DNA from 4 places in the Ensifer sp. SL37 genome. Region 2 is predicted to be linked to each of the others. Evidence: riboswitches for the same ligand, from Rfam matches in the RefSeq annotation. Region 2 holds a riboswitch; each other region holds the start of a gene.
What was found. A riboswitch is a leader RNA that binds a small molecule or an ion and turns the genes downstream of it on or off. The one in region 2 is predicted to bind cobalamin.
Positions count from the first base shown of each region.

Region 1 (2,192 bases), on a different contig from region 2:
TGGCGCGGCGGCCGGCGCCTCGTCTTCCTTCTTCTTCTCGATCGACGCGCGCATGCGGTTCACCGCCTTCACCATCACGAAGATAATCCAGGCAAGGATCAGGAAGTTGATGAGCACGGTGATGAAATTGCCATAGGCAAAGACGGCACCTTGCTGACGGGCAGCGGCGAGAGATGTCGCCGTTACATTCGAAGAGAGCGGCAGGAAATAGTTGGAGAAATCGAAACCTCCGCCGGTCAGCGCTCCGACGATCGGCATCACCAAGTCTTCGACGATCGACGTGACGATCTTGTTGAAGGCGGCGCCAATGATGACACCGACCGCAAGATCTATCACGTTGCCGCGGGCAATAAACTCCTTGAAATCATTCAGCATGCGTCTCTCCGTAATCCCCGTTCAAAAGCTGCTATCGGCGCTCGATACATGGCTGAACCTTGTCCGATGTCACTGCTGTCATCGTCGCGCCCTGGCACCAGAAGCACGTAAAGATCAAGAACCGGCAAGAACACAGGACTTGAATCGCGCCATGCATGCGATGCGTTACATCCATCTATTGCCACGACATCGAGCAACATCCCGATGAACGAAGGACAGTGGAGCACCTGACGCCTTGCTAGCATTGTTTTGAACTAATAATGCAATAAGCACCCGTGACCGGCGGGGAATGCGCCATCTGGTTCAACAAGAATTCCTCTGGCTTTACACCACGCACGGGGTGAAGCACTTCGGCGTTCGAATGCTTAGCCAAGAACCGCTTGCCTACCGCGGCGCCGCCCAAAGTTGCCGTGGGCGGAGTCTAGCGGCTATTGACCCCAACTTCCTCACAGCGCTAAAGACGTGGCACGGAACAGGTTCCGTCGGATCGACGGATGAAAAGGGAACACGGTGAGGACTACCCATCAGGGGCCGAACCCGTGACTGCCCCCCGCAACTGTAACCGCCGAGCTTGCCTCAACGAGCCACTGTGCTTTCCAGCGCGGGAAGGCGAGGCCAAGCGATAACGCGGAAGTCAGGAGACCTGCCTGTTACCGGTCACCCATGCCTGGATACGGGGTTTGTCCAAGGCGCGGCCGTCCGTAGCGGTGACATTGTCAAAACGATGTCGCCGTGGCGCTTGAAGTGCCCGCGGTGCGGTACCGTGGAGGTCATCCTGCCGTGGGGGAAGAGATGAATGTCCGACTGGCGGGGACCTCCCTGCTTGTGCTTGCCTTGGTGCAGCAGGCGCTTGCTGAAGACGAAAAGCCGACGAAACTAGATGCCATCGTCGTCGGGGATGGCCTGACCGACGTCGAACTCAAGAAATCCGGCCGTGCCATCACGGTCATATCCGGCGAACAGATCGAACAGAACCAGATCCGGTTTGTCTCGGATGCGCTCCGGCTTGTCCCCGGGGTCTCCGTGTCGCGGACCGGCACCAATGGCGGCCTGACGCAGGTCCGTATGCGCGGCGCCGAAGGCAACCACGTGCTCGTCATGATTGGCGGCGTCGAGGCCAATGACGACGGGCAGGGCGAGTTCGATTTCGGCAGCCTGATTGCCGACGACATCGAGCGCATAGAGGTCCTGCGCGGCCCGCAAAGCACCTTCTGGGGCGCGAACGCGATGGCCGGTGTGATCAACATCATCACCAAGCGCGGCGAGCGCGGGGCGCCTGTATCGACGGCCCGCACCGAAGTGGGAACCGACGGCACCTGGATGGGGGCGCTCTCAACGCGAGGCGGCGCCGAGAACTACGACTATTCGTTGTCGGGCGCGCTTCGACGGTCGGGCGGCTTCAACATTTCGGACCTCGGCAACGAGGATGACGGCGACCGCAACGGCACGCTCAATGGCAAGTTCAATGTCGACCTCTCACCCGAGACGTCGATCGACGGAACGCTGCGTCACGTCAACCGCCGCACCGACACCGATCCGCAAGACTATGATACGGCTCAGACCTACGACGCCGACGACTACAGCAAGAGCCGCGAATTTTATGGCTCGATCGGCATCACCAACGAGGCGCTTGACGGCGCCCTGACGCAGAAGGCGCGGTTTTCCGGCAACGACATCTACCGGTTCGACCGCACCGAAGCCTCGGGCGATAGTTGGAACGACGGTAACCGCTACAACGCCACCTACCAGGCCTCCTACCGTTTCGAGGATCTGGAAGGCCAGGTGCATCAGTTTACCGGCGGCTATGAATGGCAGCG
Region 1 covers NZ_JAPPRN010000002.1:434,741-436,932, reverse strand. The annotation lists gene mscL (large conductance mechanosensitive channel protein MscL) at 1-375, opposite strand, end outside; cobalamin riboswitch at 833-1,040, shown strand; gene OVA00_RS09960 (TonB-dependent receptor plug domain-containing protein) at 1,168-2,192, shown strand, end outside.
Region 1: linked by a shared signal. The riboswitch ahead of OVA00_RS09960 (TonB-dependent receptor plug domain-containing protein) and the one ahead of OVA00_RS27615 (DUF1636 family protein) in region 2 are both predicted to bind cobalamin.

Region 2 (2,192 bases):
AAAGCGGTGTCGTCTCCGCAAGGCGGCCGGTTCGTAAGGTGACGAGGAGGGGAAGCAATGATGGACGAGGTTATCCGAAGGCTCGGCGCACTTGGCGTTGAGCTCCCGACGCCGCCGAGGCCGCTCGGCGCCTACCGCGCGGTGATCGAGGCGGGTGAGATGCTTCATGTTTCGATGCAGGGGCCATTGCTGGACGGGCGCTTCGTGCATACGGGGCTGCTCGGGCGCGATGTGACCATCGACGAGGGGCGCAAGGCCGCAGAGTTGGCAGTGCTCAACGCGCTGGCGCAGATCCATGAGCATCTCGGCCGTTTCGAGCGTATTCGCCAGATCGTCCGGCTGGAGGGACATGTCGCCTGCACTGAGGATTTCCTGGAGCACCCGAAGGTCCTCGACGGTGCTTCCGAGCTTCTGGCGGCCGCCTTTGGCGAAAGGGCTGGCCATGTTCGCTCCGTCTGCGGCGTGCGCAACCTGCCGGGCAACGCCTCTGTCGCGGTGACGCTGACGGCCGAACTCTTGCCGCCGGAGTTCTGAGGTAGCACGGCACGTCTTTTAGCGGAAAGGTGGTCGCTATCGCGGGCGTCGGATTGTGTCCGGCGCCCAATTTTCGGCTTGCGCTACGTAATGTTATTTTATAACAAATCTCGCATGACGAAACGCCGCATGTTGATAGATCCCTCCCGCCTGTGTCGTGCGGTTGTCTCATCCGCCGATTCATGCGAGGAAGGCGTTGATGGTGCTGCGTCCGCGACAATGCGGAAGCGGCTGAAAAGGGAACACGGAACGGACGACCCTGATGGGGCCGAGACCGTGGCTGCCCCCGCAACTGTGAGCGGAAAGCGCATTCACACCATGTCACTGGTCGAAGACCGGGAAGACGTGGATGCGCCACGACCCGCGAGCCAGGAGACCTGCCATCGAACCGATCAACCACAACGGACGGGGTGTTCCGATGGAAAAGAACTGGCTTTCATACGACGGTTTTCCGTCCTCTTGCCGTTTCGCCATCTCTTGCCGTCAGTCCGGCGGAGGGCAGGAATGGCTGAGCCGAATTTCCGACAGCACAAGATAACGGTCTGCACCGATTGCCGCTTCACCGGCGGCCCATGCGTGCCCGGTGCCGAGCTGATCAAGCGGCTCAACCTGAGCATCGCAGCGCTCGGCGCACCGCTCGATCGCGACTTCTCGATCGCCGGAACGGTCTGCATGGCGGCCTGCACGCGGCCCTGCACCATCGCCTTCCAGGCAACGGGGAAGGCGACCTATCTCTTCGGCGACGTCTCGCCGGAAGAGGACATCGACGATCTCGTGCGCTTTGCCACAACCTATGCCGAGCGTGGCGATGGCATGACGCGGGCGGCGGAACGGCCGCGCGGGCTGAAAGGCAAGACGCTTGCCCGCATTCCCGCGGCGATGCTCGTCTCCGAAGATCTTGGCGGGCACTTCCAATGAGGTCGCGCAGAGGAACGAACCCATGAGCTGCAACGCGACGGGTGCAGCCCTCACGGTCGAGGGCCTTCGCTGGGGGCCGCGTTCGGGCCTGACGCTGGTCAACGACATCGGCTTTGCGATCGCGGCCGGCAGCCGGCTTGCGATCCTCGGGCCGAATGGCGCCGGCAAAACCTCGCTTCTGCGCTGCCTCTACCGGGCGGTGCAGCCGAATGCCGGCCGTGTTTCGGTCGATGGCGTCGATCTCTGGTCGATCTCGGCCCGCGAGGCGGCAAGGACAATCGCCGTCGTCTTGCAGGAGATGCCCGGCGATTTTCCCTTCAGCGTGCGCGACGTCGTGATGATGGGACGCATTCCGCGGCGGGAGGGCTTGAGCGGCTGGAACGATTTCGACCGCCAGCGGGTGCAGCATGCGCTCGCGCATCTCGATCTTGCCCATCTTGCCGGTCGCCAGTTCTCGACGCTTTCGGGCGGTGAGAAGCAGCGGGTGCTGATCGCCCGCGCGCTGGCACAGGAACCGCGCATCATCATCCTCGACGAGCCGACGAACCATCTCGACATCCGCCACCAGCTCGAAATCCTCGAGCTCTTGCAGACGCTGAAACTGACAATCGTCTCGACGCTGCACGACATCAATCTCGCCGCCGAGTTTGCGACAGATGTCGCGATCTTGACCGCCGGGCGGCTGACGGCCTTCGGCCCGCCCGAAGAGGTGCTCAGCCCCGGCGAGCTTTCGGCCGCCT
Region 2 covers NZ_JAPPRN010000006.1:3,170,563-3,172,754, forward strand. The annotation lists gene OVA00_RS27610 (RidA family protein) at 58-534, shown strand; cobalamin riboswitch at 718-933, shown strand; gene OVA00_RS27615 (DUF1636 family protein) at 1,039-1,452, shown strand; gene OVA00_RS27620 (ABC transporter ATP-binding protein) at 1,475-2,192, shown strand, end outside.

Region 3 (2,192 bases), 500 kb from region 2:
GGCGCCGATGCGGACCGCTATGCCCCGCTCCCGAAGGCGATCGGCCACCCGCCGCCCCGTCTTGCCGGTACCGCCCAAAACCAGTGTGACTTTCTGAGACATCGTTTCCTCCTGAGGTTCCACCAACAAACATGAGCATCTCTCACATTTGCAAATGTGATAAATCCTCGTATTTTAAGAGTCAAGTCAAAATGTGAGCATTACTCATGATTCCAGATGCAAGTCCCGCCACGCTTCCCGCTGACGACGAGCCTGCGCTGCGCCGGACGCCGAGCCAGAAGCGCAGCCGCGAGCGCGTCGAGCAGATCCTTGCCTGCGCGACGGCGCTCATCCAGGAGAAGGGCAGCGACGCCATGCGCATGAGCGAAGTCGCTGAAAAGGCGGGGATTTCGATCGGCTCGCTGTATCAGTACTTTCCCGACAAGGCGGCAATCGTGCGCACGCTGGCCGAGCGCTACAATGCGGTCTGCAACGAGTGCATCGCGGCCGAACTGGCCAAGGTCACGTCGATAGCCGAACTGCGCGACGCCTTCTCGCTGCTGTTCGACATCTACTACGACATGTTCCTCGCCGAGCCGGTCATGCGCGACATCTGGTCGGCGATGCAGGCCGACAAGGCGCTGCGCGAGATCGATCTTGCGCAAAGCCGCGCCGGCGGAAAGCTGCTTGCCGATGTCTGGGCCCGCCTTGTGCCGGAGACGCCGCGCGAAGAGATCGACAGCGCCGCCTTCCTGATCATGCATCTCGGCGACTGCACCATGCGACTTGCAGTCTCGGTCGACCGGGCCGAGGGTGACCAGCTCGTCGAAGCCTACAAACGCATGACCATCAAGGATTTTGTCGCGGATGGACCGCGCGGCGGCGCGCACTCAATTGACAACTCCATGACACAATCCTAATCATCTGGGATCGATTGGTTCCCGGGACGCGAACGTGTTTCGGGAGTAAACGGGAATGTGACGGATGGACCCAAGCTGGGCATTCAAATCACGGCCGACCCCGCGACTGTAGAGCGACGTCGATCCACCGTTCCGGGGCGATCCGGAAGAAGCCACTGGCAAGACCGCGAGAGGGCGGCCGAGCTGGGAAGGCGAGGCAGATCGAGGGCATCGAGCCCAACGCCGTGAGCCAGGAAACCTGCCACTCGATACGGGCATAGGGCCCAACCGGGAATTTCCCGATGCCATCACGGAGGTTGTCATGGCTACGTCTACCATTTCGAGCACCCCGCTCTCCCTCAGCGATCGTCTGACCGCTGGCGTCATTGCGCTCTTCATCGGCGCATTCCTCGTCTTTGGCGCCGGCCTTGCCAACTCGGCAGTGCTGCACGACACGGCGCACGACACCCGCCACTCCTACGGCTTTCCCTGCCACTGACCGATGCGCCGGAACGTGACCAACGTTCCGCATCGAACAATCTGCGGACCTGAACGCATCCGGCCCGAGCCGGATGGAGGCCTGCGTGCATCCCGGTTTTTCCGGCGCGCGAAGGCCATCCGCAGCATAGGGAAAATGGGAAGGCTCAAGGACCACGCCACAGGGCGTGGCTTTTGTCGTTATCGAGGGATTTCAAGATGATTGTCAGAACGCTTCTGGCCGCGATCGTGGCTGGATTGATTGCCGGTGTCTTCATGACCGGCGCCCAGGAACTGCGCGTCACACCGCTGATCCTGCATGCAGAAGAATTCGAAGGCGAGGCACCGGCCGCTACCGAACAGCCCGCCGCCCAGCCGGGTGCGGCACAGCCGGCCGCAGAAAACCACGACCAGCATTCGTCGCTCAAAGCCGTGTCGCCGTTCGGCGCCTTTCTCGACGCTTTGTCGCCGATCACCCCGGCCTATGCCCATGAGGGCGAGCATGAGGAAGGCGGCATCATGTTCGGCATGAGCCGCTTCTCCGGCACGCTGATGGCGAACCTCGTCACAGGTTCCGGCTTCGGCCTGCTGCTCGCCGGCGTCAGCCTGGTGATCGGCTACCCGATCACGCTCAGGAACGGCGCGCTGTGGGGCGCCTGCGGCTGGCTTGCGGTGCACATGCTGCCGGCGATCGGTCTGCCGCCGGAACTGCCGGGCTTTCCGGCAGCCGAACTCGGCGACCGCCAGACCTGGTGGCTGGTGACCGTGGCGCTCTCCGCCGTCGGCCTCTATCTCGTCGTCCTGCGCGAGGAGATCGTCTCCAAGGTCGCAGGCCTG
Region 3 covers NZ_JAPPRN010000006.1:2,669,684-2,671,875, reverse strand. The annotation lists gene OVA00_RS25055 (NAD(P)H-binding protein) at 1-102, opposite strand, end outside; gene OVA00_RS25050 (TetR/AcrR family transcriptional regulator) at 207-899, shown strand; cobalamin riboswitch at 898-1,159, shown strand; gene OVA00_RS25045 (CbtB domain-containing protein) at 1,201-1,377, shown strand; gene OVA00_RS25040 (CbtA family protein) at 1,575-2,192, shown strand, end outside.
Region 3: linked by a shared signal. The riboswitch ahead of OVA00_RS25045 (CbtB domain-containing protein) and the one ahead of OVA00_RS27615 (DUF1636 family protein) in region 2 are both predicted to bind cobalamin.

Region 4 (2,192 bases), on a different contig from region 2:
CTTCAACGAGTTCCAGCTCCGGGATATCGGCTTGACGCGGGACCAGGAGCACATTCGCCCGCGCATCGGCGATACAGCCGATCCGTGGCACTGGCCCGAGGAAGAGGCCTCATCCGTGCCGCAAACCTCGGCAGGCTGCAAGGGCGCGAGCAAGCCACGGGCCATGGCAGTCTCGCCGCGTGCGCAACCCGGCGAAAACAAGGACGTCAGCATCCTGCTCTGCGATTGAGCGAGTGCCGAGACGCGACGGGCCTGGATCGCCTAGTGCAGCATCCGGCCCGCGTGATGGCTCCATCGAAATTTCTCCCCAAAACCCTGCGAGCGCTGCGGCGCTTGTTGCCGTTTCGGCGGCGAGACGAAGCCCCCGACGGAGAGCCGTTTCAAAGCGCCGTTTACTCTCCGTTATCCACACTGCAAAAGAAAAGACCCTCCGCACGGGCCGTCCGGCACCTCACACCTATTGACGCAGATTTGCGATGAACTACTATATCTAGTGTTCGAGGTTCTTCCGATTCGCAAGGATTGGGAGCTAAGACGGGAATACGGTGCGCCGGCGAGTTTCCGCTGAGGCTATGCCGTAGCTGCCCCCGCAACTGTAGACGGCGAGCGACTGTCCGGATTTGGACCACTGAGGCATGAGGCCTCGGGAAGGTCGGGATGGAAGCTTTGACCCGTAAGCCAGGAGACCTGCCTCGATCACCAAACGTCCACGGGCGGGGTGTCCGGAGGGGTTGAGTGCGTGGCAGGATGAGCCTGCCCGATCGTCTCGACGTCTCCCCGGCAGCCCGTCGAAAGCTTCGGGGTGAAGTCATGCCAGTTTCTTCCAGTTCAGATCCACCTTCTGCGGACGGGTGCGCGTTGTTGCGCGCCTGATCGAAAGGCCGCGCCTTGAAAACCCGCATCCGCGGAATTCCTGAGCGCCCGACCAAAACGAGCCGGCCCGGTTGCGTAACCGACCTTGGGCCAGCTTGACGACGTCAACTCCGGTCGAGTCGACCGGGGAGCGATGTTTCGTGTCCAATCGCCAACACCACGGTTCGCGTTCGCGCGATCCGACGACTTTTTGCGCCCATTTGCCAGACCCTCACGAGGAACCCATGTCGATCACCGTCTACAGCAAACCAGCCTGCGTCCAATGCACCGCCACAACCCGCGCGCTCGACCGCCAAGGCATCGATTATCGCATCGTCGATATCTCCGAGGATTCCGATGCATTCGCGCTGGTGCAGGGTCTTGGCTATCGGCAGGTCCCGGTCGTCGTCGCCGGCGAGCGGCATTGGGCGGGTTTCCGCCCGGACATGATCAGCGCGCTTTCCTGAAGGACGCGGGCGATGGGCCTGATCGTCTATTTTTCCAGTCGCTCGGAAAACACCCATCGCTTCGTCGAAAAGCTCGGCCTTCGCGCCGCCCGCATACCGCTCAGGGAAAGTATGGACGCACTTACGGTCGCAGAGCCCTATGTGCTGATCGTGCCGACCTATTGCGGCGACGATGGCCGCGGGGCGGTGCCGAAGCAGGTCATCCGCTTCTTGAACGACGCGGGCAACCGCTCTCACATCCGCGGCGTGATCGCAGCGGGCAACAGCAATTTCGGCGCGACCTACGGGATCGCCGGCGACGTGATTTCGGCCAAGTGCCGGGTACCCTATCTCTACCGGTTCGAGCTGCTCGGGACCGACGAGGACGTCGCCAATGTCAAAAACGGGATGGAACGATTTTGGACGTCACGACACTCGAACGCCCCTTGAAGGCGACGGAAGCAGCGCTCGACTATCATGCGCTGAACGCAATGCTGAACCTCTATGACGAAGAGGGACGGATCCAGCTCGACAAGGACCGGCAGGCGGCGAAACAGTACTTCCTCCAGCACGTCAACCAGAACACGGTGTTCTTCCATAACCTCCGGGAAAAACTCGATTATCTGGTGACCGAGGGCTATTACGAGCAGGAAGTGCTGGACCAGTATTCCTTCAACTTCGTGCGCGATCTCTACGATCATGCCTATTCAAAGAAGTTCCGCTTTCCGACCTTCCTCGGGGCGTTCAAATACTACACGTCCTATACGCTGAAGACCTTCGACGGAAAGCGCTACCTGGAACGCTACGAAGACCGTGTCTGCATGGTGGCGATGGCCTTGGCGCGCGGCAACGAGGGGCTTGCCCGCGATCTCGTCGACGAGATCATCTCCGGCC
Region 4 covers NZ_JAPPRN010000001.1:1,137,545-1,139,736, reverse strand. The annotation lists gene OVA00_RS05185 (hypothetical protein) at 1-229, shown strand, start outside; cobalamin riboswitch at 484-709, shown strand; gene nrdH (glutaredoxin-like protein NrdH) at 1,098-1,319, shown strand; gene nrdI (class Ib ribonucleoside-diphosphate reductase assembly flavoprotein NrdI) at 1,332-1,748, shown strand; gene nrdE (class 1b ribonucleoside-diphosphate reductase subunit alpha) at 1,718-2,192, shown strand, end outside.
Region 4: linked by a shared signal. The riboswitch ahead of nrdH (glutaredoxin-like protein NrdH) and the one ahead of OVA00_RS27615 (DUF1636 family protein) in region 2 are both predicted to bind cobalamin.